Regions from separate parts of the Siminovitchia sp. FSL W7-1587 genome, predicted to be linked through region 3. Evidence: predicted binding sites of a transcription regulator. Region 3 holds the regulator's gene; each other region holds the start of a gene.

Region 1 (10,797 bases), 440 kb from region 3:
TTGTTTAAAAGTGAAATCCTTCGGGTAATGCAATTCCAGCTTTGGCTCTTCAAAAAACTCAATTTTAAAATGTCTTTTCATTGCTGAAGCCTCCCTGGGAGCGTCCATATTTGCCCTTGTATGCGGTCATTCTTTATAATCAGGTCATGACCGGTTTTTGTGGGCTCTTTCTTATCATCGTATGTGAGTGTAAATGTCTGTGTTCAAAAGAAATATGAATATTCGCCTAAACAATATCGGTCACTATCCGGTTGCGCCGGACATTGTATGCTGTGCGCCGGTAGTTGCAAGATACCTTGCTTGATTTTTTGCTTGTGTGCTAGTCGGAAAAGCGGATCATCGACCCCGGCAAGTTTTTTTCGGACTAGCTGTCATTGAAAAAACCGTTGCCACCACTGGGTTACCACGCTTATAGCAGTTGAAGAGGCTTATGCTGATCGTGGCCAATCCAAAGTGCTTGTTTATATCGTTTATACGCTTTTGCATAGTTGGAGGAGATGCATGATGAACAATTGGTTCATATTAGTGTTGTTTATGATGGTGATAGGAGCAGTGATCGGTGGCTTTACAAACTTTCTTGCCATTCGGATGCTGTTTCGGCCGTTTTATCCAATTTATATCGGGAAATGGAGGCTTCCGTTTACGCCGGGGTTAATTCCGAAAAGACAAGGGGAACTGGCGGCACAAATAGGGCGGCTTGTCGTCAGCCATTTAGTCACGCCCGACAGCATTAATAAAAAATTGACAGATGAAACGTTCAAACAAGAAATGGAAATCTGGATCAATGACAAGATATCTCATTGGCTTGACAAAGGAATGACATTGGAAGAATTGTTGGAACACATGCAAATATTCGCACCGGGTGAAAAAATATCTGTATATATGAATACCCAAATTGAAAAAAAGTTTTATTCATTAAAGCAACAATATAAAGACAAATCATTAATGGAGATCGTTCCCGAACAGTGGTTGGAAGTTTTTCAGCAAAACATTCCCCTTATTGCCGACCGAATCATTCAAAAGGGGAGCGAGTATTTTACAAGTGAGGAAGGCAAAGAGAAAATTACTGTCATGATTGAAAACTTTTTCAAAACCCGGGGGAAAATATGGAACCTGATTCAAATGTTTATTGGTGAGGAACAGCTTGCTGAAAAGGTGCAGCCTGAGTTGAACAAATTTCTGCATCATCCAAACACAAAACAAGTACTTGTCTCCATCATGGAAGAAGAAACAGCCAAATTTAAACGTAAAAAGGCGCATGAGTTTCTGCAACATTTAAATGATCAAAAAGCTATTTCATTTTTGCAAGAAACGGCTGCAAAGATGGTGAAAGTGGATGACATTTTACAAAAGCCGATCAGTGAACTTGTCCTCCCTTATCGGGCTAAAATAAAGGAATCTGTCCTCCCGAATCTTCTGTCCATCGCAGGGGAGTACTTGACGAAACAATCCGGCGAGGTGTTGGAACGTTTTCAAATAGAAGACATTATTCGGAACGAAATAGAATCTTTCTCCCTGAAACGATTGGAAGAGCTTGTCATTTCAATCGCTAAAAAAGAATTGGTCATGATCACTTATCTCGGAGCGATATTGGGGGGAGTAATTGGAATCATACAGGGTATCATTGTTACAGTTGCATCATAGTATGTTAAACGATGAGGGAGGAGTTGTTAATATGAGTACCAATTTATATGATCAAGCGTATGTTCTTGAAAAAGCGGTGCGAAGAAGCACAGAATTCAGCCACCTGAAGCAAATGTTTGAAGCAGTCGCCAATGATCCGGCAGCCCGTGACTTGTTTGATGAGTTTCGGAATGTTCAATTGCAGCTTCAGCACAAACAAATGGAAGGCCTGCATATTACTGATGATGAAGTAATGAAAGCACAAGAAATTGCCAACCGGGTGCAGCAACATCATAAAGTGGCGAAGTTAATGGATGCAGAACAACGGATGAGCATGATCATTGCCGAATTAAATAAAATCATTCTGAAACCACTTGATGATCTGTATGGTCCCAGTTTCGGGTGATTTGAACGAAGGGGCTGGAACATAAGTTGAAAGCTGATTCATATTCGTAAAAATCGTGAGAATAAAACCGCGTGAAATCAAGGTTTTGAAACTTGGTACTTACCCCCGAAAGTTAGAGTAGAAAATCTAATTTTCGGGGGTGTTTTTATGGCTAAATATAATGAGGAATTTAAAATAAAGCTTGTCACCGAGTATTTATATGGCAACCTAGGATATAAATCATTGGCAAAAAAATATAATATGGGTAGTGAAACACCAATAGTTGAATGGGTGAAAGTGTATAAATCTCAGGGAATGGATGGGTTAAAAAGAAAGCAAACTAGGGAGATATATCCTGTCCAATTTAAATTAGATACGATACAATTTGTGTTAAAGACAGGTGCTTCTTATTTAGAAACTGCTGTTCAATTTAAGTTGAACAACCCTTCCTTAATTAGACGCTGGATGAAAGAATTTAAGGAACAAGGTGTAGAAGGCCTGAAACCAAAGGGGGAGTCTTCTATGTCCAAGAAACCCAATAAACCAAAGAAAAAGGAAGAAATAAAGTTAACACGTGAAGAAGAGCTGGAACGTGAGAATGAACTACTAAGGCTAGAAAATGCGTATCTAAAAAAGTTGCGAGCTTTTCGGGAGAATCCGAATGCCTTCCACGAAAAGCACAGGCAAAGGTGGCATTCGAACTCAAAGAAGAAGGATTCCGATTAAAACATATTCTCCTTGTTGTGGGTATTCCTGAAGCAACCTATCACTATCATGTAAAAAACTTTGGTAAAGAAGATGCTGATGCAGAAATAAAAGAACTCATTAGACACCTATTTAAGCAATTCCATGAACGCTATGGTTATAAACGAATCACAAAAGAATTAAAGAAATTAGGACATTGCGTTAATCATAAAAAAGTGTATCGACTTATGCGGGAATTAAGTCTGAAATGTGTTAAATTTATGCGGAAATCTCGGAAATACAACTCCTATAAGGGAAGGGTTGGAAAGGTAGCGAAAAACCTTCTATCCCGCCGTTTTAACACATCTATTCCTCTTCAAAAATTAGTAACTGACATTACAGAATTCAAATGTCTAGGCGAAGAGAAGTTGTATTTAAACCCTATTCTAGACCTTTATAATGGAGAAATTATTTCGTTTGGAATTAAGAAACGTCCAACATTGGATCTTGTCATGGAACCTTTAGACGAAACAATTGAGATCATAAAGAATCACGCAACCTACGTACTACCGTCCACTCTGATCAAGGGTGGCATTACCAACACAAACAATGGGTTAAAACATTAAAGAAAAATAAAGTATTCCAAAGCATGTCACGTAAAGCAGCCTGCGCAGACAACGCCTCGATGGAGAATTTCTTTGGCATTTTAAAGCAAGAAATGTATTATGGGGAAAAACTAGTAAGCTATGAGGAGTTAAAAAGGAGAATAGAAGACTATATCTACTGGTATAACAATGAACGATCCAAAGAAAAATTGACTGGACTAAGTCCGGTCCAATACCGAACTCAATCCAGCCAATCAGCTGCATAATAAAAACTCTAGCTTTTAGGGGTAACCACCCTTGTTTCCATGCGGTTTGTTTCATTTTTACAGGGTTTTTGTTCCGGTCCCTTTGCTATTTCGTATTTGCTTATGTCCAGCCCCGTTTTCTTGCTATTTTCCAATCCGTCAAGTTTGTTCTAATTGTCCTGCGCATCTCGTATATATAAATAAAGGCAGAGACTGCGTAAAGGGGGAGCATGCAACATGGTATATAAAATGCTTGTCATGAATATCGATGGAACTCTTGAGCAAGACAATGGCAAGATTCATAAACATACCCGGGAAGCGGTGGATTTTGCGCTGCAAAAGGGAATTCATATAACGATCGCCACATCGAGGAACTTTCCGGCAGCCAAACGTGTGGCGAAAATGCTAAAGCTTGACTCCTATTTAGCTACGCATCAAGGCGCTTTCATCGCCAAAGAATTAAACAAACCGATATATGTTCATCGAATTAATGAGCAGATCACAAGTGAACTCGTCACGCTTTTAGAATCTTTTTCTTGCCAAATTCGCCTTGTACATGAAAAATTTTTACTTGGCAATAAAGTGAAGGTCCCCAACAACATGCTGGCAAAGGTTGTTTTTCAATCGGCGAGCCGCTTCATCTACCAAGAAAGGTACGTTGATTCTCTAAGTGAACGACTGTTGGATGATCCTGTTTCTCCACCAAAAATGGAAGTGGTTTTTTTCGCGAAAAAGGATTTGGAAGATGCGAAAAAAGCGATTGAGGAAATGTACGAAGAAGTCCATTGCATAGAATCCGATGGACTAAAGATGGAAATTGTGGCGGCGGGGGCTTCAAAGTTAAATGGGATCAAGTATATTTGTAACCACTATGGCATCAAGCAGCACGAAGTCGTTGCCGTCGGAGCAGGCATGGATGATATTCCTCTCGTCAGTTGGGCGGGTTTGGGTGTTGCCATGGGCAATGCGCCTATTGCGCTTCAAGATTCCGCAGACTGGATTACGAGGACCAATAATGAAAACGGCTTGGCCTACATGGTTCGAGAACATTTTCGAAAGCAGTATCGCATCGAATTTTTAAAAAAGAACAATATGCTTAAATAAACGCTTGGAAAGGCGCCTTCGGCTTTTGGTAAAAGCTCGGAGGCGCCTGTTCATTGTCAGCGGTGAAATAAAACAAGCTGTCCCGCTTGTGTTGTGCATCGGTGTGTGTGTTGAAGCAGTCCTTTTTCAGCCAGAATGGCGTTCCCTTTCTCTTTGGCCTCGCTTTCATTGTTTGCTTCAAACGTTTCATCCAGCAATGTTTTCCCTGTTTTCTCAAAAGCGGTTAAGTAATAGGTTCCCATTCTATGAACCTCCTTTTTTTATCACTATCATTACATACTTGCGGTAAAATGAAAAGGTGGTGATGGCATGTACTCCCAAACTTTAGTATAATAATGAGAACGTATATTCGTTTGGGGGGTGGCTGTCATCATGAAAGAAATCCGTTTTATACATACAGCAGATTTGCATTTGGACAGTCCTTTCCGGGGCTTGGGCCATTTGCCGAAACCATTGGTACAGCGTTTAAGGGAAAGTACATTTACGGCATTTCAAAAAGTAATTGACGCGGCTATCGAAAAAAAGGTTGATTTCGTGCTCATATGTGGTGATTTATATGACGGGGAAGACCGCAGCATCAAAGCACAGGCGCGATTGAGAAAACAGTTGCAGCGATTGGAAGAAAGCGGCATATCCGTTTTTATGATACACGGGAATCACGATCACTTGGACGGCGGCTGGATCTCGCTTGACATGCCGGGAAATGTTCGGATCTTTTCAGAGAAAGTGGAGTCCGTCAAATGGATTGGGAAAAACGGGGTTTCCGCTTATGTGTACGGATTCAGTTATCCAAAGCGGCATGTCTATTCCCGGAAAATCGCAGAATATAAAAGAGTGGAAGGGGCCGATTTCCATATTGCCATGCTTCATGGAAGCGAAGAAGGGCAAGGAGGGACGCATCAGCCTTATGCTCCTTTTTCAGTTGATGAATTGCTCAAAAAAACCATGGATTATTGGGCGCTCGGCCACATACATCAAAAACAAATACTGCATTCCAATCCGTATATCGTATATCCGGGAAACATTCAAGGAAGGCACCAAAAAGAGTATGGGGAAAAAGGTTGTTATTTTGTTGTTTTAAAAGAGGCGGGCGAAACGGAAGTGGAATTTATTGAAACGGCGGATATTCGCTGGGAATCAATCGACATCCACATTCGGGAAGGCATGGATCTAACGCAGCTTTTTAATGAATGTATAAAAGAAATGGAATCACTCCGGTCAAACAAAGCCGAAGGGGTCCTTTGCAGTTTGACCCTTCACCAGGCGGATTTGCTTTTGGATAACGTTTTGCGAACGATTGAGAATGAAGAGTTTCTGGAAATGCTTCAAGACAATGCTGATTTCGAAGGATCATTTGTTTGGCCTTATAAGATTCATGCCACGATGCTTCATTCCTCGAGTGTTATTGATGAAAAACTGGCAGACACTATCGAAAGCATCGTTTTGGAATTAAAGAGCGATGGATTAGATGAAGCGATTGCTGATCTTTACTCCCATACATATGGAAGTCGTTATTTGGATGCTTTCACTGAACAGGAATTAGACGAGATACTTTATTCTGCCCAAAAGCTTGTGATTGACTCGATTTCCAGGATGAAGTAAAGGGGGAGAATCATTGCGGCTTACAGAAATTTACATATACGGATATGGTAAATTTAACGATCTCCATATTAAAAACATGGGGGATTTCCAAATTTTTTACGGTGAGAATGAAGCGGGCAAATCGACGATCATGTCGTTTATCCAAAGCATGTTATTCGGATTTCCAGGCAAACAACAGACATCTCAGCCAAGATATGAACCGAAAACCGGCTCTTCTTATGGCGGTAAATTGGTCATGGCAACCGGTAAATTTGGTGAAGTCGTCATCGAACGAGTAAGGGGAAAGGCTGCGGGAGATGTAACAATTGTGTTGGAAGACGGAACGATCAAAGATGAAGCATTTTTACGCGAACTTTTAAACGGAATGGACAGGCAGATGTTTGAAAGTATTTTTTCTTTTCGCCTCGAAGGATTGCAGCAAATCCACCGATTAAAAGAAGAGGATATCGCCAAGTATTTAATCGCTGCCGGAACAGTGGGAACAGACTTATTACTCCAAGCGGAACAGCATCTGCAAAAAAACATGCATGATCTTTTTAAACCAGGCGGACGCAAACCCCGGATGAATGTCCAAATGAAAAAGCTCCGTGAGCAGGAACAGCTTCTTAAACATGCCAGGCAAGAAAACGCACAATATGAAACGTTGCTCCAAAAGAAAGAGTCTGTAAAACAAGCCATGAGGGAACTTGAAGAGTTACTGCGTTTGAAAAAGGAACAGCTAAGAAACTATGAGAACTTGTATAAGTCCTGGCCGCTCATCATGGAGGCCGAACAGATCAAAAGCCGGCTTGAACAAGTGGGTCCTGTCGATTTTCCGGCAGAAGGGATTGCCAGGCTTGAAAAATATAAAGATCAACTGATTCACGTGAGCAGTGCTTTGGCAACAGCCAAACAAAAATGGGCGGAAACAAAGGAGGAGCTGGAGGCGCACGCGCCAATGCCGGGGTTTCAACAAAGCCGGGCTGAGTTGCTTGTACAGGGATGGCCCTCATATGAGCAAGCAGACGAAAAAATTTCCTTGATTGCTAAAGAAATAGAGGATTATGAAAAAGAAACGGCCTATATTTTGAAGGAATTGAATTTGTCCGAGCATATTTTTTCCGCCATGCATGAATTCAACTTGGGAATGGACATGAAAGCGAAATTGAAGGAACAGGTTCGACAATATGTCCGTTTGGAAGGAAAAATAAGCGACATGGATGACATGTTGAACAATGAGCTAGTGCTGCTGAAAAAATGTGAGGAAACGTGTAAGGACATTGAACACAACCTGATCGATGAAGAAACATTTCAAAAGTGGAAAAAACAGTATGACATGCACGCTTCTGTCCAGTCGGCCGAACAAGAAAAGCGGACTTTGGAAAGGGAGATTGAACGCCTTCTTGAGCAAAAAAGCCGTGAAGAGCGGGTAAGGGCACAAAAAAGAAAACAGAGCTTTATTATAAACGGCCTGTTTGTTTCACTGTTTGCTTTTGTTTTTATATGGAGCTTTTTTTCCAACCAATGGATATTTGCACTGTTTTCCATCGCTGCCATCTTGTATTCGGTTATGATGCTGTCTTGGAAGAGAAATAATGATGGGTTATACGATGAAAGCATTCGCATAAAGAAAGAGCAATTAAAAACAATGGAGGAGACCATTGCAAAATTCGACGGACGAACGGATCTTTTCTCACGATTTGAAAGGCAACTCCAGCTTCGTGAGGAGTGGAAGCAGGCTTATCATCAATTAGAACAGCAACGGGAGAAAGTGGACCAAGTAAAGGACCAGTACGAAACGGTAAGGACAGCGATGTCGGCCAATCAAAAAGAGCTGAATGAGATTAAAAAAGCGTTCGGGCTTCACGAAAGTTTCCATAATTTGAAGCTGGAAGACGCGTTTCAACTCTTGAAACGACTGCAGGAGACGAAAGAGCGTATACATGATCTAAAGAAACAATGGCGTATGTTATCCCGAAAACAGGAAGAATGGCATACCGGTATAAAGACTTTTTTGAGCGCGCTTGATATACGAGTAACAGATCCCTCTGAAGCTGTTTTTACGATCAAAGAATTACTCGATAAGGAACGTAAAAAACAAATTGTATTCCAGGAATTGAAGAAAAAGCTGCAAAATTTACAAACGGATGCGCTGTTTTATGAAAATGAGCAGAAAGAAATCAGAACGCATATGTCTACATTACTGGAAGCGGCGGGGGTTGAAACAGAAGAGGCATTTCGAAAAAAGGCGGACTTGTTTCATGAGACAGAAAAATTAAGCCAAAGACTCGACCTGTTAGCAAGTCAGATTGATCCCGATCAGCTTGTGCCTGAATTCCAAACTGCCGGGGAGTTAAAAGGTGAAATGGCCATATTAAAAGATTCTATTAACAATGATGAGGAGAAGATGGAGCGCTACCGCAATCAGCTTGCAGCTCTGACTCAGGAGATCCGCTTCCTTGAAAACGGAGGAACTTATACGGAGCACCTCCATCACTTTTATCATTTGCGCTCAACTTTTAACGAGGACGCCAAAAAATGGACAGAGCTTGCCGCCGCCAAAGCGATACTTGAAAAAACATTGCAAAAATATCAAGAAGAACGCTTTCCAAAGGCAATACAAAAAGCGGAGGAATGCTTCTCCATATTGACAGGCAGTGAATACAGGCGCATTTTCTTGCGGGAGGATGGAAATCTGCTTGTGGAAAGAAAAGACCGGACAGTGTTTACACCTATCGAAATGAGCAAAGGAACGGGTGAACAGCTATATACGGCGATTCGCTTGGGACTGATTCACGTGCTGAGAGAAGAACTCCCGTTTCCGGTTTTCATTGATGATGGATTTGTCAATTTTGATCAAAAGCGGACACAGCGGGTGTTACAGTTGATCAAACAAGTTAGTTCCAACACGCAAGTATTGTTGTTTACGTGTCATCCGCATGTAATCGAACACCTTCCCGGAGAACATGTCTTGGAGCTTGATGAGCAATCATTTCAATTGAGCGGGGCTCAATAGGAAAGGGTTATGGTATAATTTGATTGGAACAAGGGGATGGAGGCGTTTGGATGCTAAAAGAACTATTGGAATATGAAGTGGGCGAACATGTTGATATGTTTCTACTGATCAAAAATGCGGTCAGGGGAATTGCGAGCAACGGAAAACCATTTCTTACGCTTATCCTCCAGGACCGATCGGGGGATATAGAAGCGAAGTTATGGGATGCTTCTGATGATGAAGTCAAGATATACCAGCCGGGAAAAATCGTGCGAGTAGCGGGGGAAGTCCATAATTATCGGGGAAGAATGCAATTAAAGATCAAGCAGATTAGAAGATCGGCTCCACAAGACGGAATAACGGTTGCAGATTTGCTGGAAACAGCCCCATTGTCAAAAGAAGAAATATCCAGCAAGGTGACACAATATATATTTGAAATGAAAAATCCCAATATCCAACGGATTACGAGACATCTGCTCCGCAAATATTATGAGCAGTTTCTCGAATATCCGGCGGCTACGAAAAATCATCATGAATTTGTATCGGGACTTGGTTTCCATGTTGTGTCCATGTTGGATCTTGCCAGGTCGATCACTGAATTATATCCGTCTCTAGACAGGGATTTGCTGTATGCAGGAATTATTTTGCATGACTTGGGCAAAGTCATCGAATTGACAGGCCCGGTGGCGGCTGCTTATACAATCGAAGGCAACTTGCTCGGCCATATCACAATCATGGTGGAGGAGATTGGAAAAGCCGCTGAGGAGTTGGGCATCCAAGGGGAGGAAATAGTTGTCCTTCAGCACCTTGTCTTAAGCCATCACGGAAAAATGGAATGGGGAAGTCCGAAGCAGCCAATGATCAAAGAAGCGGAAATATTACATTTGATTGATAACTTGGATGCAAAAATGAATATGTTGGATCGCGCCTTAAAACGGGTAAAACCCGGGGAATATACAGAAAAAATATTTCCTCTGGACAATCGCTCGTTTTACAAGCCGACATTCCATTCATAATGGCTTTTTCATTTAAAGTCAATCAGCTTGTAGGGAATCATTTCTCTACAAGTTTTATTTTGAAATAAGATGGTAACGATTTCATATAAATATTGGCGCGGGTTTTATGAGTGTTATTTTCATTTGAATATAGACACGGGTTTTTATTTGGAGTGTCGCTTTCCTATGTATTCACTTTGTTTTTTCCTGCGAATGATCACGCAAGTAAAGTTAAGCGTATGCATCCTTTTCATCTGATAGTTTCTCTTGTTAAGAGGCATTTTTTTTTGATCCCGGCATATGATGAAAACAAACGGACAAGCTTATGAAAGGAGATGTCACACATGTCTCTGCCTATTTGGATATACTTCGTTATTGCAGGAATCTTTGTCAGCGCGTTTATGGCCGTGAAAACGGCCCGAGAAGACCGGGAAGTGGAGCAAGAATGGATTGAAAAAGAAGGAGAAGTATTTATGAAGAGAATGGAAGAAGAGAAAGAGCGAAGAAAGGAAGTAAACGAAGCGGAAAATGCTTAAGGCGTTTTGCTTTATATGAAAAATGGAAAGAGTCTGTGACACAA
Region 2 (10,797 bases), 360 kb from region 3:
GTAGGAGGACCTTTATCCGCTATAGATGTATTAACTTATTTATATTTCAACGAAATGAAAATTGACCCATCCAATCCGAGAGATGAAGACCGGGACAGATTTGTTCTTTCCAAAGGACATTCAGCGATTGGTTTATATACTGTCATGGCATTGAGAGGATACATGCCCCTAGAAGAATTAAAAACGTTCGATTCATTGAATTCCAGATTGCAGGCCCATCCGGACATGAATGCTCTCCCTGGGTTGGATATGTCCACTGGTTCTTTGGGGCAAGGAATTTCGGGGGCAGTTGGAATTGCGCTGGGAGCAAAATTACAACATAAAGATTTCCGGACTTACTGCATGGTTGGAGATGGTGAATCACAAGAAGGGCAGGTATGGGAAGCGGCAGATGTCGCCTCTAAATATGGATTGGATAATTTAGTCGCGATTCTTGACTATAATAAACTGCAACAATTTGGCTGGAACGGAGAGGATGGCGCGCGGCAAGTTCCTGTCCATGAACCGGGCAATCGTTGGGAAGCTTTTGGTTGGCATGTAATTAACATTGATGGTCATGACTTTGAGGAGATTGCTTCCGCTTTTAATAAAGCAAAAGAAATAAAAGGCAAGCCCACCATCATTATTGCTCATACAGTGAAAGGAAAAGGGGTAAGTTTTATGGAAAATGCCTATCTTTGGCATTCAAGGGTTCCCACAGATGAAGAGTTGGAAACTGCGATACAAGAATTGAGTGTGGAGGGATAAAAATGGCAAGTTTATTGTCTGATAGAAAAGAAACAATGAGAGATATTTTTGGGGCAACAATATTAAAATTGTCCAAAGAAGATGAAAGAGTGTATGTTGTAGACGGCGATTTAGCAAATTCTACGAAGATAGACGGGGTAGCTTTACAAAACCCTGAAAAATTTCTACAAATGGGCATTGCAGAACAAAACATGTTAAGCGTATGTTCAGGTCTGGCTGCAACGGGCTTACAGCCTTGGGCGGTTACATTTGCTGCCTTTCTTTCGAAGCGGGCCATTGATCAAATCCAAGTGCAAATTGCTCAACCGAATTTAGATGTTAAAATGATTGGTGCTTATAGCGGTTTGTTAACGGGACTCACAGGGAAAACACATCAGTCTTTGGAGGATATCGCCATTTTCCGTTCGCTTGCAAATATGACCGTACTTGCGCCAGCAGACTGTGTAGAAGTGAAGAAGATGATGGAATTTGCCCATCAATATAATGGTCCTGTTTATATTCGTTTAGCTCGTGATCCGTACCCGATCATTTTTAATGATGATTACGAGTTTCAAGTGGGAAAAGCCGTTTCTTTAAAAGAAGGAAGCGATTTGACCATTATTTCAACCGGCACCCAAACAAGTCGTGCCATAAAAGCGGCGGAGTCATTACAAGCTGAAGGTTTGTCCATTGCTGTTTTACATATGCCAACGATTAAACCGTTAGATAAAGAGGCGATTGTAAAAGCGGCTGAGAAAACCGGTGTGATTGTTACGGCGGAGGAACATAGTATTTACGGCGGGCTTGGCAGCGCAGTTGCTGAAGTCCTCGTGGAAGAAAAGCCTGTTCCTATGTTGCGTGTGGGAGTGAATGATCGTAATTCTGAATCAGCGCCTAATCAAGAATTATTGGAAAAATATGGGATTTCAGAGAGTCATATTGCGGAAACGGTAAAAAGAGCATTAAAAAAAGCCCGTCAATAGCAGTTAAAAAAGACGAAGGCTAAAAAAGGATTGTACTTGCGGAAAATCATAGGTTCGTAAGTACAATCTTTTACTATAGGGTATTTCATTTTGTGAATCCATTCAATTTATGGGCTTGTAAAGCAAAGGAATGGCAAAGTCGCTCCATTCTAAGGAGTTGCCCATCCCATTCCCACGCTTTTGGCTGCCAAGTTTCAGTTTTAAAAAAATCAAAACGGTTCTGGTTCTACCCCTGATCTTGGCGAAAAAGTAAAACACCAGAGGCAGGAGACCAGGTTGATGCACGATTAAAATAGACACTTATATAAAGGAGTGCTTGTATGCCATTAGTATCGATGAAAGCCATGCTTCATACGGCGAAAGCCGGTCATTACGCAGTTGGTCAATTTAATGTAAATAATTTGGAATATGCCCAAGCGATTTTACAGGCTGCCGAAGAAGAAAATTCACCAGTCATTCTCGGTGTTTCTGAAGGTGCGGCCAGATATATGGGCGGATTTAAAGTAGTAGTATCTATGGTAAAAGCTTTGATGGAAGAATATCGGACAACAGTGCCTGTCGCGATTCATTTAGATCACGGCTCAAATTTTGAAAAATGCGCCGAAGCCATCCACGCGGGATTTACTTCCGTTATGATTGACGGTTCTCATTTGCCGCTTGAGGAAAATATCGCCCTAACAAAAAAAGTGGTGGAGCTTGCCCATATACACGGTGTTTCGGTCGAAGCGGAACTGGGCCGCATTGGCGGGCAAGAAGATGATGTCCTTGTTGATGATGCCGAAGCCATGTACGCGATTCCGTCTGAATGCGAAAAGTTGGTAAAAGAGACGAAGGTGGACTGTTTTGCGCCCGCACTTGGATCTGTTCACGGGCCATACAAAGGAGAGCCGAACCTTGGCTTTAAGCGTATGGAAGAAGTAATGAACCTGACCGGCGTTCCGCTCGTTTTGCATGGTGGAACAGGCATTCCTTTGAAAGATATTCAAAAGGCGATATCGTTGGGAACAGCCAAAATCAATGTGAATACAGAAAACCAAATCATGCAGACGAAGAAAATACGTGACATATTAGAAAAGGACAAAGAGGTGTATGACCCGCGCAAATATATGGGCCCGGGACGGGAAGCCATAAAAGAAACAGTCATCGGAAAAATGCGTGACTTCGGGTCGTCGCAAACGGAGGCTGTCTAAAAATGCTCCTACCGAACATTTCATAAAGCGGCTTGTCAATCCTGAACCCGGTATTGTGCCGGGCTCAGGCTTAACTCGACAAGGGATGGGTGATCGCCTCACCACTGCTTCCCGATTCTGATCCAGCTTTTTCAGCTTCAACATTTGGTCTCAAATATTCGGCACCATCTTTCCTGCCATTCTCTTAAGTAAGAACGATATTTCTGCTTTTCCCGCCTATTGGGAAGCAACTGCGTATGCTGCATTAAATCGGGCATATCAGCCCGATTGTCCAGTTCATTTCCAGGATGTTATTCCAGCAAGTTTTTAACTTTTTGGTTCATGTGAACAAATGAAACCTCACTCTTATCCTTGATTCCATAGCCCATCTCGATACGGATGAGTCGTTACAGATAGACGCATTAATTTTTTTGACTTCCACCTTTATCTGGGCGTCTTTTTCAAATTCTATCTATTTTAGGAACATCTTTATTCGCTTTAACGCGTTTTTCATATGGGGATAGCGAAAAGGGATATCAAATAAATTCGTCTGCTTCAAGACACTTTTTTGATGGGAAAAAGCGTCGAAGCTGTTTTTTCCATGGTATGATCCAATCCCGCTTGTTCCGACTCCGCCAAAAGGCAGATGGGGATTGGCAAAGTGATAAATCGTATCATTGATGCAGCCGCCCCCGAAAGAAACGGAGTTCACTATTTCTTTTTTCGTTTCGGAACCTTTAGAAAACAGATACAGCGCAAGCGGATTCGGGTGCTGATGAATTCCTTCTATCACCTCGTTCAACTCCCCATATTCCAAAACAGGGAGGATGGGACCAAAAATTTCCTCTTTCATGATCGGATCTTCCCACGTAATGTTTGTCAGAATAGTCGGCTCCACGGACAGCTTTTCCCGATTTGCCTTTCCGCCTGTAAAAACACTTCCCTGATCAAGGAAGGAAACAAGACGGTTGAAATGCTTTTCGTTCACAATCCGTGTGATCATTTGCCCACTGTACATTTCATCAATAGCTTCTTTTAAAAGCCCTAAAAACTTGTCTTTGATTCGCTGATGGACGTATACATAATCAGGTGCGATACAGGTCTGTCCAGCATTCGTAAATTTCCCCCAAGCAATCCGTTTGGCAGCCAGTTTCAAATTGGCATCTTCATGAACAATACAAGGACTTTTTCCACCTAATTCCAGTGTTACCGGGGTAAGATGCCTGGCAGCAGCTTTCATGACCACTTTTCCAACAGACACACTTCCAGTGAAAAAAATCTTGTCAAACTTTTCCCGGAGCAGAGCTTCACTTGTTTCCACGCCGCCTTGCACTACCGCGATATATTTTCTTGGAAAAACGTCTTGGATCATTTTGGCAAAAACGGCTGATGTTCGCGGAGTCAGCTCCGATGGTTTGATAACAGCGCAGTTACCTGCCGCAATTGCTCCAATTAAAGGTGCGGCTGCAAGCAAGAACGGATAATTCCACGGAGAAATGATCAGCGCCGTCCCGTATGGTTCAGGATAAATATAGCTTGTGGAACCAATATGGGTGATGGGGGTTTTCACTTTAGTCGGTTTTGTCCAAGAGCGGAGTTGGCGCATCGTGAAACGGAGTTCTTTTAAGATCATCCCGATCTCTGTCGTATATGCTTCGAACTCGGATTTATTCAAGTCTGCTTTAAGTGCGGCCATAAGTTCCTTTTCGTACAGCTTGACGGCATTTCTGAATGTTTGAAGTGACTGGAGACGAAAAGGTATATCTTTTGTTTGCCCTGTACGGAAAAAATCCCGTTGACTGCTGATAAGCGCAAGAAATGAATCCATATGGCACTCTCCTTATATATTCTGGAGTAATTTGCTTTTTTTAAAATGATACGAAAAAACATGCTTCAAATTATATGCTTGATACCAATGATATAATATACGACTTGTTTTGCAAACAATAGTTTGGTTTTGGTTATCCGTAGCGGGCCCTTCCGAAGGAGTTTGCGGCATCCGCCCCCCGCACATGCAGGAATAAACTTTTGGAGCACTGGCCTCTGCTTTGCTGGAACTACACTGCTAAACAACGCCTTTTCGCTTCCTGGCAATAGATTCCATTGAAGAAGCGGGTCTATTGGTCTACAATGATGCGTATAATAGAACAAACGTTCCGTTTTGGAGGGTGAAGCATGGAAATCGACTATCGGATGCTGCCGCATCACAACATCTTGTGCATCGACATGAAGAGCTTTTATGCAAGCTGCGCCGCGGTTATGCATGGTCTTGACCCTCTTGAATGTTATTTGGCAGTTGTCGGGAATTTGCAACAGCCCGGAAGTGTGGTATTAGCGGCTTCCCCCCGCTTGAAAAAAGATTATGGCATTCAAACGGGCTCTCGTTTATTTGAAATTCCAACAGATAAAAATATCCGGCGAGTTGAGGCAAAAATGGCGCTTTATTTGCGAGTCTCTATGGAAATTACCCGTTTGTTGAACCGGTATGTCCCAAAAGAAGCGATTCATGTATATAGTGTGGATGAAAGTTTCCTCAAATTGGATGGAACGATGCAGTTATGGGGGGATGCCTGGACAGTCGCTCAAAAAATTCGGGATGAAATATTTCGGGAATTTCAGCTTACATGTTCAATCGGCATAGGGCCTAATATGCTTTTGTCCAAGCTTTGTCTTGATTTGGAAGCGAAAAAAACCGGTATCGCAAAATGGACATATGAAGATGTGCCGAAAAAATTGTGGACAGTGTCTCCTCTCAGAAAAATATGGGGGATTGGGAGAAGGATGGAGAGAACGTTGAACAACATGGGGATTTTTAACGTGGGCCAGCTTGCGGCTTATAATCCGGCCTTGCTTGAGAAAAAATTCGGGATCATGGGGACGCAGCTTTATTATCATGCATGGGGTGTTGATTTGTCCGAGCTTGGCGCTCCAATGATGGCGGGGCAAATCAGCTTTGGAAAAAGTCAAATACTGTTGCGTGATTATAAGAAAAAGCATGAGATTGCCGCGGTTATACTGGAAATGTGTGAAGAGGTGGCCCGGCGCGCCCGCGAGCACGGAAAGGCGGGGAGGACAATCAGCCTCGGGATCGGTTATAGTGAAAAAGAGTTCGGAGGAGGGTTTCTTCGTTCGAAATCGGTGGAGGACCCAACGAACGTCACAATGACTGTGTATAAGGTATGTCTTGACTTGTTTGAAGCCCATTATAATGGAAAGTCGGTCCGACAGATTTCTATCGCGCTTTCCAATATGACGGATCATGGCACATATCAGCTTAACTTGTTTGAACCGAATCAAATACGAAAGAGGGAGCTGGGATATGTGATGGATCATATTCGCCGCCGGCACGGGACTGCTTCGCTTCTTCGCGCAGTTTCTTACACAGAAGCAGGGACAACACGAATAAGAGCGGGTCTTGTTGGAGGGCACAAAGCATGACAATGGTGATGGAAATGGGGGCAGGAAAATGATTCGGGACCGGGGAAATATAAAGTGGAACTCTCTTATGCTTCCGGAGCATGTCAAAATGCTCCGAGAATGGGCAAAAGAAGATACGTGGGATGCAAAAAGGCAATTGGATGAACAGAAGCTGGAGCAACTGAATCTAGCGGCGGAAGAAGCGATGGAGTTTGCCAAAGAGGTCAACATTACCTATTTTTCACATCGCCAATCTAAACAGATTGCCGGGAAAATTCATTATTTTGATTCTGTAAAAAAAGAATTTCGGATCGTGGACCGATCTGGTCATGTACAGCGGATTTTATTGAAGCAAATCGAACATATAGAATTGATCGGATAAAGACTGTAATGTTTTCGTCTTGTGGTCGTCTAATATAAAGAGGGGAGGGGGAAGCGTGAAAGAGGATTGCATAGAACAGTGGTTTGAAATGTATGAAAGGGATATTACAAGCTTTTTGATTTATTTGACAGGCTCCCGTGACGTGGAAGATTATGTCCAGGAGACATTTCTGATTGCCATGAAAAAAATGTCAAGATTTAAAGGAGAATCCCATCCAAAAACATGGCTCATTTCCATTGCCAGGAATATGGTCATTGACAAATATCGAAGAAACCAGGTTTGGAATAGAATTAAACAGTATGTAACCAATGAGCCGCATTCCTCGAATGGATCGGAAGAGCTCGTTATCAAAAATCAGGAGCATGAGCAACTTTACAAGTCGATACGGCAGCTTTCGCCGTTTTATAAAGAGGTCGTCATTTTACGGGGCATTTTGGAATTGTCTTCAAAGGAGACAAGCGACATTTTAAAATGCAGCGGAAATAAAGTGAACGTGACATATCACCGGGCATTGAAAAAGCTGAGAGATATTTTAGAAAAGGAGGGATTTTACTTTGAGAGAACAGCAGATTGAAGAGAAACTAAAGAACCTTCCTAAATATTCATTATCAACGGAACAAAGACGGGATATTTTACAAAAGTTGCGGAATCGGGAGCAGGTCCGGAAGCCGAAATTCAGACCGGGATTATCCATTGTTTTCGCGTCTGCCGTCATCATCGTCCTCGCTTTGGCACAATTTCAGTTGAATGGCCAACAACGGGACACGGTGACAAATAAGATCGAGGAAAGCCGGGAAATGACAATGGACAAGGCTGAGCAGGAGATTGGAATAGAGGTAGCGGAAGGAAAGCCCTTTCGATTTTCTGATGCATCTCAAGAGGCAATCGGCATTGAAGGAAGAGTCGGTATTTTGCAGTCGTTTGACCATTTTGTCGCAAAAGATGAAAGAAGAGTTGCCAAATTAATGCTGTATTTCTGGGACGATCAGGCTGATCTTCCGGGGAAAAAGTATGAAGTGACAGCGACAAACGGTCAACAGGAAATCATGTTGGCAAGGGGGGAACTCGTAGATGGCTTGTACGGAGAAGACGGTCACGCTTTAACCAGGTTTGAGCCATTCCCGACGAAGGGAACATGGAAACTGTCTTTTTTTATCGACGAAAAGCTGTTTGCAGAGTTCACTTTGGAAGTGCTGCCCCCATTTCCGGCAACGGAGCATTTTACACTTGTTGACTCTCCAAAAGAGCTGGCAATAGGCAAGAAAAACAATATAGTGATGGAGGGAACGGGAGAGAAGCAAGAAAAAGTGAGCGTACAGTTGTTGGATGATACTGGAACATTAGCAGATGAATCCCTGTTTGTTAACACGGGAAAGGGGATAGATGCTGTAACAAACAAGCCGATTTATTTGTATGAAGGAAACTTGGCGTTTCCCAAAAAAGGGACTTGGGTATTAAAAATCAACGGAGATAGCACACAGCCTTTTACAAATTGATACGGGCAGCTAAACGAGAAGCGAATATTCCCATACGTGCTTCTCGCTTTTTTGCTGTTATTTCAGCCATTTTTTCAGCCCGTACGCGGAACTCGAATGTCCTTACTGTGTTTCGTCACGATTCATCACATCGGCATAAAGAAAGTACTTGTATCGCTTCGAAACGTTTTTACCCACATCAATCAGTTCGAAATTTTCCGGGAACCCGGTACGGTTCATGAGCTATCACTTTGATTTGCGCTCGCTTTTTCCATCTCATAAACCGTCATCTAAAATGTCATAATATCTTATAGGGAACACATTAGAAGAATAACGAGCTACAAACTTATGAAAGGGCGGCATCGAATGATAACGGTTACAATTACTCAAAAAGCAGCAGAAAAAATCAAAGACAAACTCGGAGACAGGGACTTGGCATTAAAATTACTGTATGAAGCAGATGGCTGCACGATGAGCGGCATTCCCGCGCTCACATTTGAAAAATTGCGGGAAATGGTCCAAGATGAATTGGTTGTTGAGACGAATGAAATGCCGCTCGTGATTGAGAAGTCAAAACTTATTTATTTAGACTCAAACATGGAAATCGATTTTTCGGATGAAAGCCATACGTTCCAGCTGACAAGCCCAAATGAAATATTGAATGGCAGAATGAGCCTGTTAGATTAATCTCATCCCTGTTTGGAGAGACGGTAATAACCCGTGTCGATCTGTCTGGAAATCACTGGTGCAACCGTATCGACCGCATCCACGAGTTTATCAAGATCAATGGACGTTTCAATGCCCATTCGACCTAGCATATACACGACATCTTCCGTAGCCACATTGCCGGTTGCACCCGGTGCAAATGGACAGCCGCCAAGGCCTCCGGCTGATGAATCAAAACGGTTTACTCCGGCTTCAAGCGCTGCGTATGTATTGGCCAGCGCCATTTTTCTTGTATCATGAAAGTGGGCTGCAAGCAAAACATCCGGCAACGCCTCTTTTAATCGAGAAAAGAGAGAATAGGACTCGTGTGGCGCAGCCATGCCAATTGTATCGGCTACACTCAGTTCATCAACTCCGGCTGCAACGAATTCCCGGCAAAGTGCAAGTGTGTCGTCTTCTTGAATCTTTCCTTCATACGGGCAATAAAAAGATGTGGAAATACATGCTCTGACAAAGAAGTTTTTTGCTTTTAGCTCCTCTATGAGCGGTTGTAATTCTGCCATACTTTCTCTTGTGGACTTGTTAATATTTTTCTTATTAAACGTATTGCTGACGCCGACAAAAACGGCGACTGATTTGCAAGATGTTTTTAGCACCCGCTCAATCCCTTTCCGATTGGGTGCAAGCACAATTCCGCGAACTCCTTCGGGAGCGGACTGGACAATTTCCCCGGCATCTTTCATTTGCGGCACCCATTTTGCAGAAACGAAGGAAGTAAGCTCCATTTCTTTGATCCCGGCCGCGGCCAGCTTTTGAATAAATGCTTTTTTGATCTCTGTATCAACAAACTGCGGTTCATTTTGCAGACCGTCACGAGGGCCTACTTCAATAATCACAACCTCTTTTGGAAAGTTCAATGATAACATCTCCTTTTAATATAAAAGCCGGACAATACTGATGATGTCCGGCGGTGTTGTTTGTTAAAAATTACTGTAGGCTGAGTAATTTTTGCTTTAATTCATTTTCCATTGTCAATAGTTCCTGCTCAGCTTGTGCCCGTTTTGACCGGCCTTCCTGCTGGATTTTGATCGTTTCTTCAAGCGTGGAAATTAAGCTTGCCTGTGTTTTCTTTAATGTTTCGATATCCACTAGGCCACGTTCATTTTCACGGGCGGTTTCAATCGTATTGGACTTCAGCATCTCTGCATTTTTTAATAACAGGTCGTTCGTCGTTTTCGAAACTTGTTTTTGAGCTTCCACTGCCTGGCGTTGGCGAATGAGCGACAACGCAATCGCAATCTGGTTTTTCCAAAGCGGGATGGCTGTCATGATGGAAGTCTGGATTTTTTCGGCAAGTGCCTGGTTTGTATTTTGAATCATGCGGATTTGCGGGGCGCTTTGAATCGTGATCTGCCTGCTTAGCTTGAGATCGTACAGTCTTTTTTCAAGACGGTCCGCAAATTGCATCATGTCGTTCACATCCTGAAAGGCCATTTGGTCTCCGGATGCCTCCGCCTTTTTCTTTAGTGCGGGAATCGTTTCCTTCCGAATTTCTTCAAGTTTCAGTTCGCCGGCGGCAATGAAGATGTTCAGCGCATGAAAATATTCTTTGTTTTTTTCATATAACTGTTCAAGCATTTTCAAATCATCGAGCAGTACCTCTTTCGATTGGTTGAGTTTAATCGAAATACGGTCTATTTGAGCCCCGGTTTTTTGATATTTTGACATAACCTCCTGAATCGAGTTGGAAATCTTGCCAAACATTTTCGAGAAAAAATTTTTCTTCTCAGGCGTCAACTCTTCCGGATTGACCGACTTTAATTTGCCCATCAGCTCATTCAAGATATCGCCGATGGGACCAATATCTTTATTTTGGACATGCTCTAGCATGGAGCTTGAAAAGTTTAACAACTGGGATTGTGCCTGTGTTCCGTAGGAAATGATCGCCTGGTGGTTGGCAGGATCAATCTGTTTGGCCA
Region 3 (10,797 bases):
TTTCAGGTGCTGTGTTGAACTCGACAATTGCCCTTCTGGTTGGAACCGGCATTTTGGGTTCGTTTACAACTTTCTCCACCCTGAAAGTGGAGATCGTTTCATTGCTTGATCAAAAGAAAATGCGCACCGCCTTTTTTTATATGGCTGTCAGCTATATTGGCGGCATTGTGCTGGCATTTGGAGGATATGCACTGGGAGCGTTTTTTTCTTCCTAACTGTACAGGTAAACTTTTCTTGAATGTAATTGGCCAACCTCACAAATAATACATACAAATAGTGATAAGTAGGAGGGCATATCATTGAGCGATTCTTTAAAGTTATCTGGCAGGCAATACAAGAAGGAAGATGAACATGGAAAAGACATTTTATCAAAAGGTCTTGCCATTACACATGAGCAAGTAAGTGATGTATATACAGAAGGTGTCATAGAAGGTGTTATTGAGAATGAGAACGGGGAAAACATAGCACTTGCCGATATTCAACAACAGGACAGGAGAAAAAAACATGACTGACAAACAGCAATATAAGAATGACATAAAACAATATCAGATGCCAAAAGCACTTCGCCGCAGTAAAAAGTCTGCCTACCGTGTCGGATATACTGCCAGTACAGGCAATGACACCGGAGGAAAGGACGAGCCTGGAAAAAGAACGGATTTGTAAGTGCCAGCCGGGCTTAAAAAGATGGAAAGAGTTGAATAGAGGAATCAACAGATACCACCTTTTTGTTTAACGTTAGCAAAAATCATAACGCTAAGAGCGTGCTTGACGAAAATGAAAGACCCAAGTATATACAATCGCGCTTGCCGGCAGTGACAAACGGAAAGAATGAACAGAAGTCTGCCTCCCTACATCATGATGAACTTTGGGGAAATACCAACTCTTTTGTACAACCGTTGTTTCATCAAACCTAGACAAAGAAGAATATGTTTTAGTAAAAAATGGCTCCGATTTGTCAATTTAGAAGATCGGGGCCATCTTTTTTAACCATGCCAAATGCCCATATGCGAGATTTTGCGGCCATAGTCCTATTTTTACATCATTTATCCTGATATTTGACCAAGAGAGGATCAAAATTTCAGAGATTTTGTTGAAAATTTCAATTTATATTTACAAAAATAGTAGAAAAGACTGATATATATTTGATATAATATGCTTAAATTTTGATTTACAAAAAATATATATAATACACTGAAAATAACAAGAAGGGACGAGACAAGGTGGAGAGTTTACTTTTAGAGATTGAGAAAAAGCGAGAACAATTAATTGCAGTATCAAATCATGCAAACTTGACATCCCAACTTGTATTGCAATACAGTACTGAGCTGGATCTTTTAATCCATCAGTATAATCTTATGACTGTCACGAAACTACAACAGCAGGCGGCTAATTAACAAAAAAACATAACAGACGGGAACGTCTGTTTTTTTAATTTGTTTAAAGAACGTCTGATTCATGTTGAGTCCTGTCACCCCCTTTTTCCTTTATTCACCCCACGCCATCTAGTTTACATAAAATAAATTATCGGCAGTCACGTTGCATATCGCGCAGATAGCAAATTATTATGAATATTACGTGTATTAACACTAGAAAAAGCCACTTCTTCTGCTTGATAATTGTAACAGAAAAAGTGGCTTGAGAAAGCTTAAACATCAAGCTATTTTTTGCAATGTAACAAATGAGTAAATCGGATATACATTGGTAAATCAACGTTTACTTATTATCCATCTGTTTTTTCATCATGGACATCATTTGATTCACTTTTTTCTGGGAAGGTTTCATTCCCATTTGCATCATCATCATTTTAAGCATTTGTTCATTGATTGGCGGATTTTTCTTTAAATAGTCCATCATATATTTACGGGCAATGAAAAACCCTAAAGCAACACCAGCCAAAAGAGCCAGTACGCCCGTTAATACAAATTGCCACCACATTAAGTAATTCCTCCTTCAAGTTGTCTACCATCCAGTTTACTGAACCCCCAAATATTATACAATACTTGATCATGCATTTCATATGTATTTTCTTTCTTTTACAGGTTTCACCCAACCATAGCGTTCATTTTCTCTATCAACGGCAAAAAAATGGCCTTCATATTTTCGAAGTACTTCAAAAAAAACAGACTCTGACTCAAATCCGCCCCAAGCCTTCAAACATAGCAAGTTTTCTTCAATGGCCAGTTCTGCTCCATTTCTCCCTTTGGGATTTCCTGTACAGTATACTTTTCCCTTAATCATTATTTTTCTGTTTTGTATAGACTCCGATAATAACTTATGCAGTTCTAAAAAAGGTAAGGGCCGGGTTATATAGTCGATTTGCTGCTTAATAATCTTCCTCTGTTTGTCTATGTTCGCATCTTGTGCGGTAAATAATTTATAAAATTTACTTTCACGGCCATAAAAGTAATCTGCAAACTCATCTTTTATTAAATAAATTGAGTATTTTCTCACTTGCTTCGTCACTCCCGCCGTTTTTCATTATTATAATGGAGACGTTATAAGAAGTTTGTCAATTCCTCTGTACTCTTTCACAAATCATTTTTTTACATATATTCTAGATGACCTAATGATTTCCCTTTTTTTAACAAAAGATCATTTTTTCAAAAACAAACGAATGTTTCCAAGAAAAAGATGACATTCTCGAAACGTTTTTGTGAATGTTGCTTAAGAGAAGGAGATAGAATTCCGATTCGCGGCGATTACATAGCATGAGCATGTCGAAAAAGGGAGAGCTGTAACGGCAAAAAGCCCCAGCCAAACGGCTGGAGCCAGACACAAAAAAGAATTTCCTAGCAGGAACATTTCCTTTTATTTTTGAAGCAAAGCTTTTACCTTTTGAACGACGTTATTGACTGTGAAGCCATATTCTTCGATCACCTTTTCACCAGGAGCTGAGGCACCAAAACGATCGATTGCCAAGATATCCCCTTCATCCCCTGTATATTTATGCCAGCCAAGTGATGAACCCATCTCGATGGCCAAGCGTTTTTTAACAGTTTTCGGGAGCACAGTTTCTTTGTATTCATCTGATTGCTGTTCAAAGCGATCCCATGACGGCATGCTGACAACGGAAGCATGAATGTCTTCTTTTTGAAGGGCTTTTTGTGCAGCGATTGCCAAGTTTACTTCAGATCCTGTAGCAATCAACAGGACATCTGCCTGCTCTTTATGAGCAGGTGAAATAATATAGGCGCCTTTTTCAACACCGTCTTTGGCTCTTTCTGCCGTAAACGGCAATGTCGGCAGGTTTTGCCGCGTTAAAACGAGCGCAGTCGGCTTATTTTCAGATTCTATCGATAAGCGCCATGCCGCCGCTGTTTCATTGGCATCAGCAGGCCTGATCACAGACAAGCCAGGCATTGCGCGCAACGAAGCAAGTTGCTCGATAGGTTCATGTGTAGGGCCGTCTTCCCCAACAGCGATGCTGTCATGTGTAAATACATAAGTCACTGGGATTTCCATTAAGGATGCAAGCCGGATGGCGGGACGAAGATAGTCCGAGAATACAAAGAACGTACCACCAAAAACTTTCAACCCGCCATGAAGAGCCATCCCATTTAAGGCCGTGCCCATACCAAATTCGCGTACCCCAAACCAGATGTTCCTGCCTTCGTAAGAAACTGGGGAAAAATCTTTTTCTTCTTTGATCATTGTTTTGTTAGAGCTAGCCAGATCCGCAGCCCCGCCAATGAGATAAGGAAGATTTTTGGCAATGCTGTTCATCACTTCACTGCCTGATGCCCTTGTTGCCAGACTGGATCCTTCTACATATGTCGGGATATCTTTATCCCACGCTTCAGGAAGTTTTCCTTCAATGGCGCCTTCCAATTGCCTGGCAAGTTCAGGGAAAGCGGCTTTATAGCTTTCAAAGAGCGTTCGCCACTCTGCCTCTTTTCGAGTTCCGCGTTTGATCGCTGTTTCTTCAAAATGTTCATATACTTCTTTAGGAACATAAAAATCTTCTTCATATGTCCATTTGTAATAGTCTTTTGTAAGCTTCATTTCCGCTTCACCGAGCGGGGCCCCGTGGGCATCTGATTTACCGGACTTATTTGGGGCTCCGTAGCCGATAATGGTCTTTACTTCAATCAAAGTCGGGCGAGTATGATCGGCTTTGGCTAGTTCAATGGCTTCGGAAATCTGCTCAAGGTCATTTCCGTTTTCAACACGGATATATTGCCAATCGCATGCTTCAAACCTGGCACCTACATTTTCCGAAAATGATTTGTCCAGATCCCCATCAAGGGTGATATCGTTGGAATCATACAATACAATCAACTTTCCAAGCTTGAGATGACCTGCCAGTGAAACGGCTTCGGAAGCCACCCCTTCCATTAAATCCCCGTCACCGCAGAGTGTATATGTATAGTGGTCGACAATATTGTAATCTTTTTTATTGTAAACAGCCGCCAAATGGCGTTCAGCCATGGCCATACCAACCGCCATTCCGATTCCTTGTCCCAGCGGCCCCGTTGTCGCCTCTACCCCAGGTGTATACCGATATTCCGGATGTCCAGGCGTTTTGCTTCCCCATTGTCTAAAATGTTTAATGTCTTCCATTTTAAGGTCGTAACCTGACAAGTGAAGGAGACTGTATAAAAGCATTGAACCGTGACCCGCTGATAAAATAAAACGGTCGCGGTTGAACCATTCGGGATTTTTTGGATTGTGGTTCATATATTTTGCCCATAATGTATAGGCCATGGGTGCTGCTCCCATCGGCAAGCCGGGATGACCTGAATTCGCCTTTTCAATTGCGTCGATTGACAGCGTTCTAATTGTATTGATGGCCAGCGCGTCAATCTCGGCCACATTGTTGTTATGCATCTAAATATCTCTTCCTTTCCCATTTTGTTCTATAACATATCATAAAGATATTTTTGCATTTTCACAACTTTTGAGTATAAAAAAACATCGAAGCGGGTCGATGTTTGTAAAGAAATTTTAATGAAGTTTTTTCTTTAGCTGGATAGAGCGAAGTTTTTCAGGCGTTACTTCTTGTCCCGTAGAATCAAACACCCTTACTTGTTCAATTGTCTGTTTCATGGAAGAGCGAAACGCTTTTAAATATTCGCCGCGAAGTCTCGACTGCTCCTTTGCTTCTTCCTTGGACAGGCCTTTTTCTTTCGCTTTTCGGGCTAGCGCATTAATCCTGGCGAGCTTTTCTTTTGAAAGCATACTCAAACTCCTTTTTTACGTTAAGTTAGCTCCAGTTTACTAAAAGCGATGGGTGAAAACAATCTATAAGCCCCTGACTGATAGATGAATCTCACTATCTACATGAAGCTAGAGTTCGCAATGTCAGAGATGGACAACAGTGGACAACACTGTCATGGACCCTGATTATCCTCCTGCTCCATAAACTCTTTGTATCGTCTATGTACCGTTGCTTTGGAAACTTTGAAACCGAACCCCCTCATCATGGCAGCTATCTCTTCAAAGGTCATATTGTTTTGTCTAAGGCGAATGATTTCTTCCACCGGGACCTCTATTCTTTCACGCCCATGCTGGTTCCCCTGGTTTTTCAAGTTTTTCTCCGGTTGATAGCCCTTGGAAACGGCTCTCTTCATGCCCCGTTTAATTTTGATATTATGCAATTTCCTCTGATGTTCTTCGATCATCGCCACAATATCCAATAGAATGGAGTCTGTTTCCGATATTTGCAGTTCTCCGTTATGAGACAGGCTGTACAATGTTACACCTTGCTTAAGAAGAACATGCATGAGGGCTATTTTGGCATTGCCCCGTCCAAGCCTCGTTTCATCCTGGATCAGGACAGCACCAATTTTATCGCCTTCTATTTTGTCGAGCATATCAAGTACGCCGGGACGGTTTAAGTCATAGCCGCTCGCTTTGTCGAGAATGATGTCACTTACATCAAACCCCCACATTTTTGCCGCTTGCACAAGTTCTTCCTGTTGTCTTTCCAATGAGGTTTCCTGTGTGTGTTTGTTTGTACTGACCCTGCAGTAAATAATGGCATGCATTTTTTCAACCCCAAAACAAAAGTCATCTATTTTTTTGATTCATTGTCATTTCACTTTGATCTTGTAGATCATTGTATACATTTGCTTCGACAGTTTTCAAGGAAGTATTCTCTTGTTCCCAACTGAATATCATGACTAATCCCATAATTAATGACAGTATAAAAAAGATAATGACGAATGAATAATGTTTCCATACGGACGCAATCATTCATATTCCCTCCCCGAAAGTTTGTTCGCATCTAAAAAACATTATAATAGGAACACCTGTTTGTGTCAATAAAATTACGAACCCATGTTTGCTTAATGAAAAACCGCATGCTATAATAAGGTCAATTCATCACGGGAAAAAGGGTGTGAAAAGGTGTCAAAACTTACAAAAAGGCAAGAAGACATATTAAACTTTATAAAAGATGAAGTGAAAAAAAAGGGCTATCCTCCGTCTGTTCGCGAGATTGGGAAAGCGGTTGGCCTCGCATCAAGCTCCACTGTACACGGGCATCTCGCCAGGCTGGAAAGCAAAGGCCTTATCAGGCGCGATCCGACAAAACCGAGAGCCATTGAAGTTTTAAACCAGAATGAGGAAACAATCGTTCAAAAAACGGTCAATGTTCCGCTTGTCGGTAAAGTCACTGCCGGGCTGCCGATTTCAGCAGTTGAGAATATTGAAGATTACTATCCGCTTCCGGAATCACTTGTTCCGGCAGACGAGCAAGTATTCATGCTGGAAATCGTAGGTGAAAGTATGATAGAAGCCGGGATTCATGATGGTGATTTTGTCATCGTGCGCCAACAAAAAACGGCCAACAACGGAGATATTGTCGTCGCAATGACCGAAGAAGACGAAGCGACAGTCAAAAGGTTTTATAAAGAAAACGGCTATTTCAGACTTCAACCGGAAAACGCGAGTATGGAGCCCATTATCGTATCCAATGTCGTCATTTTGGGAAAAGTGATCGCCTTATACAGGCGCTTTGTCCATTGATCAAGCCTCCTTCGCTATCCATACACGACGCACGAGCGGCCCAATCCCCCGTATCGCATTGAGCCGCTTATTTTTTGCTCACTTATTTGTGCCCGCTTCCTTTGCTTCACCCCAATAATATTCGCTAAACACTTCCGCCAATACATCGACTGTACGATAGAGTTCCTCCAACGTATTATCCACCCCGCCAATCTCGATCAAGAGCGCATTTTCGGTTAAATCTTGGTTGTATACTCCATTCCCGTCTGCCTTCGTTTTTCCAAAAACCCCTCTTGACAGCCCGGGATATTTTTCTTGAATAGAATGATGCAATCGTGTTGCGAATTCCAGGTTTTTCTGATAGTTCGGATGTTCCTGTCCGATCACAAAATACGGCTTGGCATACGTTTTTCCGTTAATTGTCGCAGTCGTAACCCCTTTTCTCTGCGAATCTCGATGAATATCAAAATAAAAGCGGACTTCCTCTTTTTGTTTCATCGTTTCCACGGCAATCTCACGTGAAAGCTCATATGATTGAAAGAATTTCATATTTCTTTTTTTCAAAAGCGCCTGAATATCGACCTCATTCACCAACGTACTAATTCCCTTTTCTCCCAGTTTTTCTCCCAATCTTTTTCCTAGCAGTGTCACATTTTTCTCTTTGTGCCACGCGCGGTTTGGATCCGTTACATTTGGAAGAAGAGGAAGAAATGACTCCGTATTATGTGAAGAATAGATAAAAACAACGGGCTTATCTATTGTTGTCTGTTCTTTTGTCGGCGGAGATTCCTCCGCAGAATCATCACTCTCTTCCCAAACATCCAAATCATCCGGAGGCGGGGATTCAATCGGAAGATTCGTAAAATCAGTCCCTTTTCCAGCCACAATAATTTTTGGGGTCGCTGCATGCAGTCCCGGAATCTCACTAATTAAAAATGTCTTCATGTTCCGCAGATTGATGTTCGTAAATAATTCGAGAATATCTCTGCCCAAAGTCTGTTCAAAACCTTCGGGAATAACGGATTGTAAAGCGTGGTTTTCCAACGACATGACATATAGGAAAGTTTCTGTTCTTGACGGATCATCACCTATGAAGGACAATAAGCTGATTTTTACACTTGAAAAGGCAATTGCCGAAATTAGGCAAAAAAGTGCGACAACCGTTGCAAAAGATTTTGCTGCGAATTTGAACATCGGGTTCATCCTTTAAGAAAGATTTTGTAATACCATTTATATGAGCGTTGATAGAGTCTATGATTAAAAAGTTGTTCATACCTATAAACTTCGGAAAATAAAAAAAGCCCCATAGGGGCCCACGGTGTTTAAAAAACAATCTATTCTTTTATACATTAGGAATTTTTTAGTAGATCAAACTGTTCGCTCGTGTCCAAACAATTAATAGATTTACCACTTTTACGAACATCCCATTACATGTTAAGTACCTGTAAACGGCTTTCATTTATGGAAAATTTTGAAATATAATGTAATGATGAAAGACTTGATACAAGGGTTGCGGGGCGATTGCAAAGTTCATAGTCAAGAAGGGGACGGGCAACATTTAGTCTGTCTCGTTCATCATGGATGTTTCGTTATTGTCGGGCGATTGCTTTTTATTTTTCTTTTCGCTAAAAGGTTCTTCGACAGTTGCTTCTCCAATGGTTGGCTCTTGCAAGCTTGCCAACTCCGGATCAATTGCTTGTTTTGTATTAGCTTTTATATGTAAAGACCCATTATCGTCAACGGATTGCACATCTTCGCACTCACTTGAAGAAGCAGTAAACATGAATCCGGAAAGCAACATCAATATAAAAGGTTTTTTAAGCATCTTATTACCTCCATCCTTATTCCGTCTATAGGAATCTTATCATTTTTGGGCAAGTATTTTTTTCGTTTCGGTATTTTTTAATCTAATCTAAAACAATGTCAACTGCGTTTAAAAAATGACATGCGCAGGTTACTAAAACCCTATCATAGTAAAGCTTCACAAACTTTTAATTGTTCAAACAGCTTGTGTGTTTAGCTAGTGGTTTATATGACCGTAGTGGCAATGATTCTATTTTAAGCTCCCAAAGCCGGCCCGCTCGTGAAAAAAATTTTTATGCAAAACAAAAACCCCTCCTGTATAGGAAAGGCAGTATGCTTGACAATATATCTGTTATGGTAGAGGTGAAATAATAAATCGTCGCTGGCTGCATCGATCATAAAGCGCGCACTATCTTCAATATTGTACCTTTGTATGAAAAAATAAAAACACCCCGTAGGAGATGTTAAGACTTACGATAGAAATATTTTTTATGTTCCTAAGATGTACCTACAAAAAATAGAAATGGGTCATGAGAAGCGTGAATATAACTCCTGCTTTAACAGCCATTCCGTCACCTTCCTAAAAGGTAGTCTTTTTTTGGGAAATTCATCAAGAAAAGTATGGCGACAATCCGTTTCAGGTTGCCGGTTTCCTTTTGAATTTCAACATCTTTTCACCTCTTTAACTGCAATTTATCACACCCATGTTAATACTGTTTGTAGTATATGTAAAGTTTTCATTTACAAAACAAAAAATGACAGTGCGTAAAGATTCACTTATTTCCCATTTATTAGACATCTGTAAAAATGGCTTTTAGTCATTCAGACAATACAACAAATATTCATTCTTATTGGAAGCTTGAACGGACATGATATACATCCAGTCATCATTAGCCAGTTCTGCAACATTGGCACGCCAGGAAAAAATGGACCATCAAGACAATAAAATGTTGCAAAAACCGGACTGTTATCGGTTTAAGGAAAAATAAATGTACAAAAACCGAAATGTCCCAGTCAGTAAAAAAACCGAAGGAGCCTAACAGCCCCAACGGTTTTATAAATTAATACAGCTTCATGTACTGCTCCCTTTCCCATGGGTGTACCTGGGTCCTAAACATTTCCCACTCAATCTCTTTTGCTTCAATAAAGTTTTCGAGGATGTGCGGTCCTAAAGCGTCTTTCATAACTTCGTCAGCCTTCAGTTCCTGCAATGCTTCGTGGAGATTGTGGGGTAAATCGACAACCCCTTCTTTCTCCCGCTCATTTTTGTTCATGATATAAATGTTGCGGTCTACCGGTTGTGGAGGAGATAGTTGTTCTTTAACACCGCTTAATCCGGCCTTTAATAGGACGGCCATTGCAAGATAAGGATTTGCTGTTGGATCGACGCTCCGAAGTTCAATTCTTGTGCTTTGCCCTCTTGATGATGGTATTCTGACAAGCGGGCTCCTGTTTTGGGCAGACCAAGCAATATAACATGGGGCTTCGTAACCCGGGACGAGCCGTTTGTATGAATTGATCGTTGGATTTGTGATCCCTGTAAAGCCAGGTGCGTGCTTAATAATACCTGCCATAAATTGAAATGCCGTTTCGCTCATTTCCAGCTCACCATTTGGATCATAAAAAGCATTCTTCCCGTTTTGAAATAGAGACATATTGAAGTGCATTCCTGATCCCGCTACACCAAATAGGGGCTTTGGCATAAATGTGGCATGCAGGCCGTGTTTTCGGGCAATTGTCTTTACGACAAGTTTAAATGTTTGGATGTGATCACATGCACTGACGGCATCCGAGTATTTAAAATCGATTTCGTGCTGGCCGGGAGCCTCTTCATGGTGTGAAGCTTCGATCTCAAAGCCCATTTCTTCAAGCTCTAGCACAATGTCACGGCGGCAATTCTCACCAAGGTCGGTGGGAGCCAAATCAAAATATCCGCCGTTATCGTTTAATTCTAATGTCGGTTCACCCTTTTCATCCAACTTAAAGAGGAAAAATTCTGGTTCCGGTCCAAGGTTGAACTCAGTAAATCCATATTCTTCCATTTCC

The links. Region 3 encodes LexA, which represses DNA repair genes until DNA is damaged. Its sites were predicted from a motif close to CGAACATATGTTCG; they were not measured.
Region 1: the regulator LexA is predicted to act here: its motif matches at 4,985-4,998, upstream of NST31_RS03170 (DNA repair exonuclease).
Region 2: the regulator LexA is predicted to act here: its motif matches at 4,819-4,832, upstream of NST31_RS20630 (UV damage repair protein UvrX).

The regions. Positions count from the first base shown of each region.
Region 1 covers NZ_CP150169.1:654,990-665,786, reverse strand. The annotation lists gene NST31_RS03210 (YheC/YheD family protein) at 1-81, opposite strand, end outside; gene NST31_RS03205 (DUF445 family protein) at 502-1,644, shown strand; gene NST31_RS03200 (YlbF family regulator) at 1,676-2,029, shown strand; gene NST31_RS03195 (transposase) at 2,177-2,734, shown strand; gene NST31_RS03190 (IS3 family transposase) at 2,698-3,318, shown strand; gene NST31_RS03185 (IS3 family transposase) at 3,342-3,563, shown strand; gene NST31_RS03180 (Cof-type HAD-IIB family hydrolase) at 3,780-4,646, shown strand; gene NST31_RS03175 (YhzD family protein) at 4,703-4,888, opposite strand; gene NST31_RS03170 (DNA repair exonuclease) at 5,019-6,248, shown strand; gene NST31_RS03165 (AAA family ATPase) at 6,262-9,243, shown strand; gene yhaM (3'-5' exoribonuclease YhaM) at 9,294-10,238, shown strand; gene NST31_RS03155 (sporulation YhaL family protein) at 10,562-10,753, shown strand.
Region 2 covers NZ_CP150169.1:4,386,346-4,397,142, forward strand. The annotation lists gene NST31_RS20610 (transketolase) at 1-747, shown strand, start outside; gene NST31_RS20615 (transketolase family protein) at 750-1,709, shown strand; gene fba (class II fructose-1,6-bisphosphate aldolase) at 2,030-2,899, shown strand; gene NST31_RS20625 (aldehyde dehydrogenase) at 3,351-4,706, opposite strand; gene NST31_RS20630 (UV damage repair protein UvrX) at 5,054-6,316, shown strand; gene NST31_RS20635 (YolD-like family protein) at 6,345-6,677, shown strand; gene NST31_RS20640 (RNA polymerase sigma factor) at 6,733-7,251, shown strand; gene NST31_RS20645 (hypothetical protein) at 7,232-8,173, shown strand; gene NST31_RS20650 (iron-sulfur cluster biosynthesis family protein) at 8,519-8,839, shown strand; gene NST31_RS20655 (hydroxymethylglutaryl-CoA lyase) at 8,842-9,744, opposite strand; gene NST31_RS20660 (toxic anion resistance protein) at 9,806-10,797, opposite strand, start outside.
Region 3 covers NZ_CP150169.1:217,737-228,533, forward strand. The annotation lists gene crcB (fluoride efflux transporter CrcB) at 1-215, shown strand, start outside; gene NST31_RS01035 (YozQ family protein) at 300-512, shown strand; gene NST31_RS01040 (hypothetical protein) at 505-663, shown strand; gene NST31_RS01045 (YneF family protein) at 1,714-1,935, opposite strand; gene sirA (sporulation inhibitor of replication protein SirA) at 2,014-2,451, opposite strand; gene tkt (transketolase) at 2,809-4,827, opposite strand; gene NST31_RS01060 (DUF896 domain-containing protein) at 4,945-5,178, opposite strand; gene NST31_RS01065 (recombinase family protein) at 5,331-5,987, opposite strand; gene NST31_RS01070 (hypothetical protein) at 6,010-6,195, opposite strand; gene lexA (transcriptional repressor LexA) at 6,349-6,969, shown strand; gene NST31_RS01080 (stage II sporulation protein P) at 7,048-8,142, opposite strand; gene NST31_RS01085 (hypothetical protein) at 8,507-8,773, opposite strand; gene glnA (type I glutamate--ammonia ligase) at 9,813-10,797, opposite strand, start outside.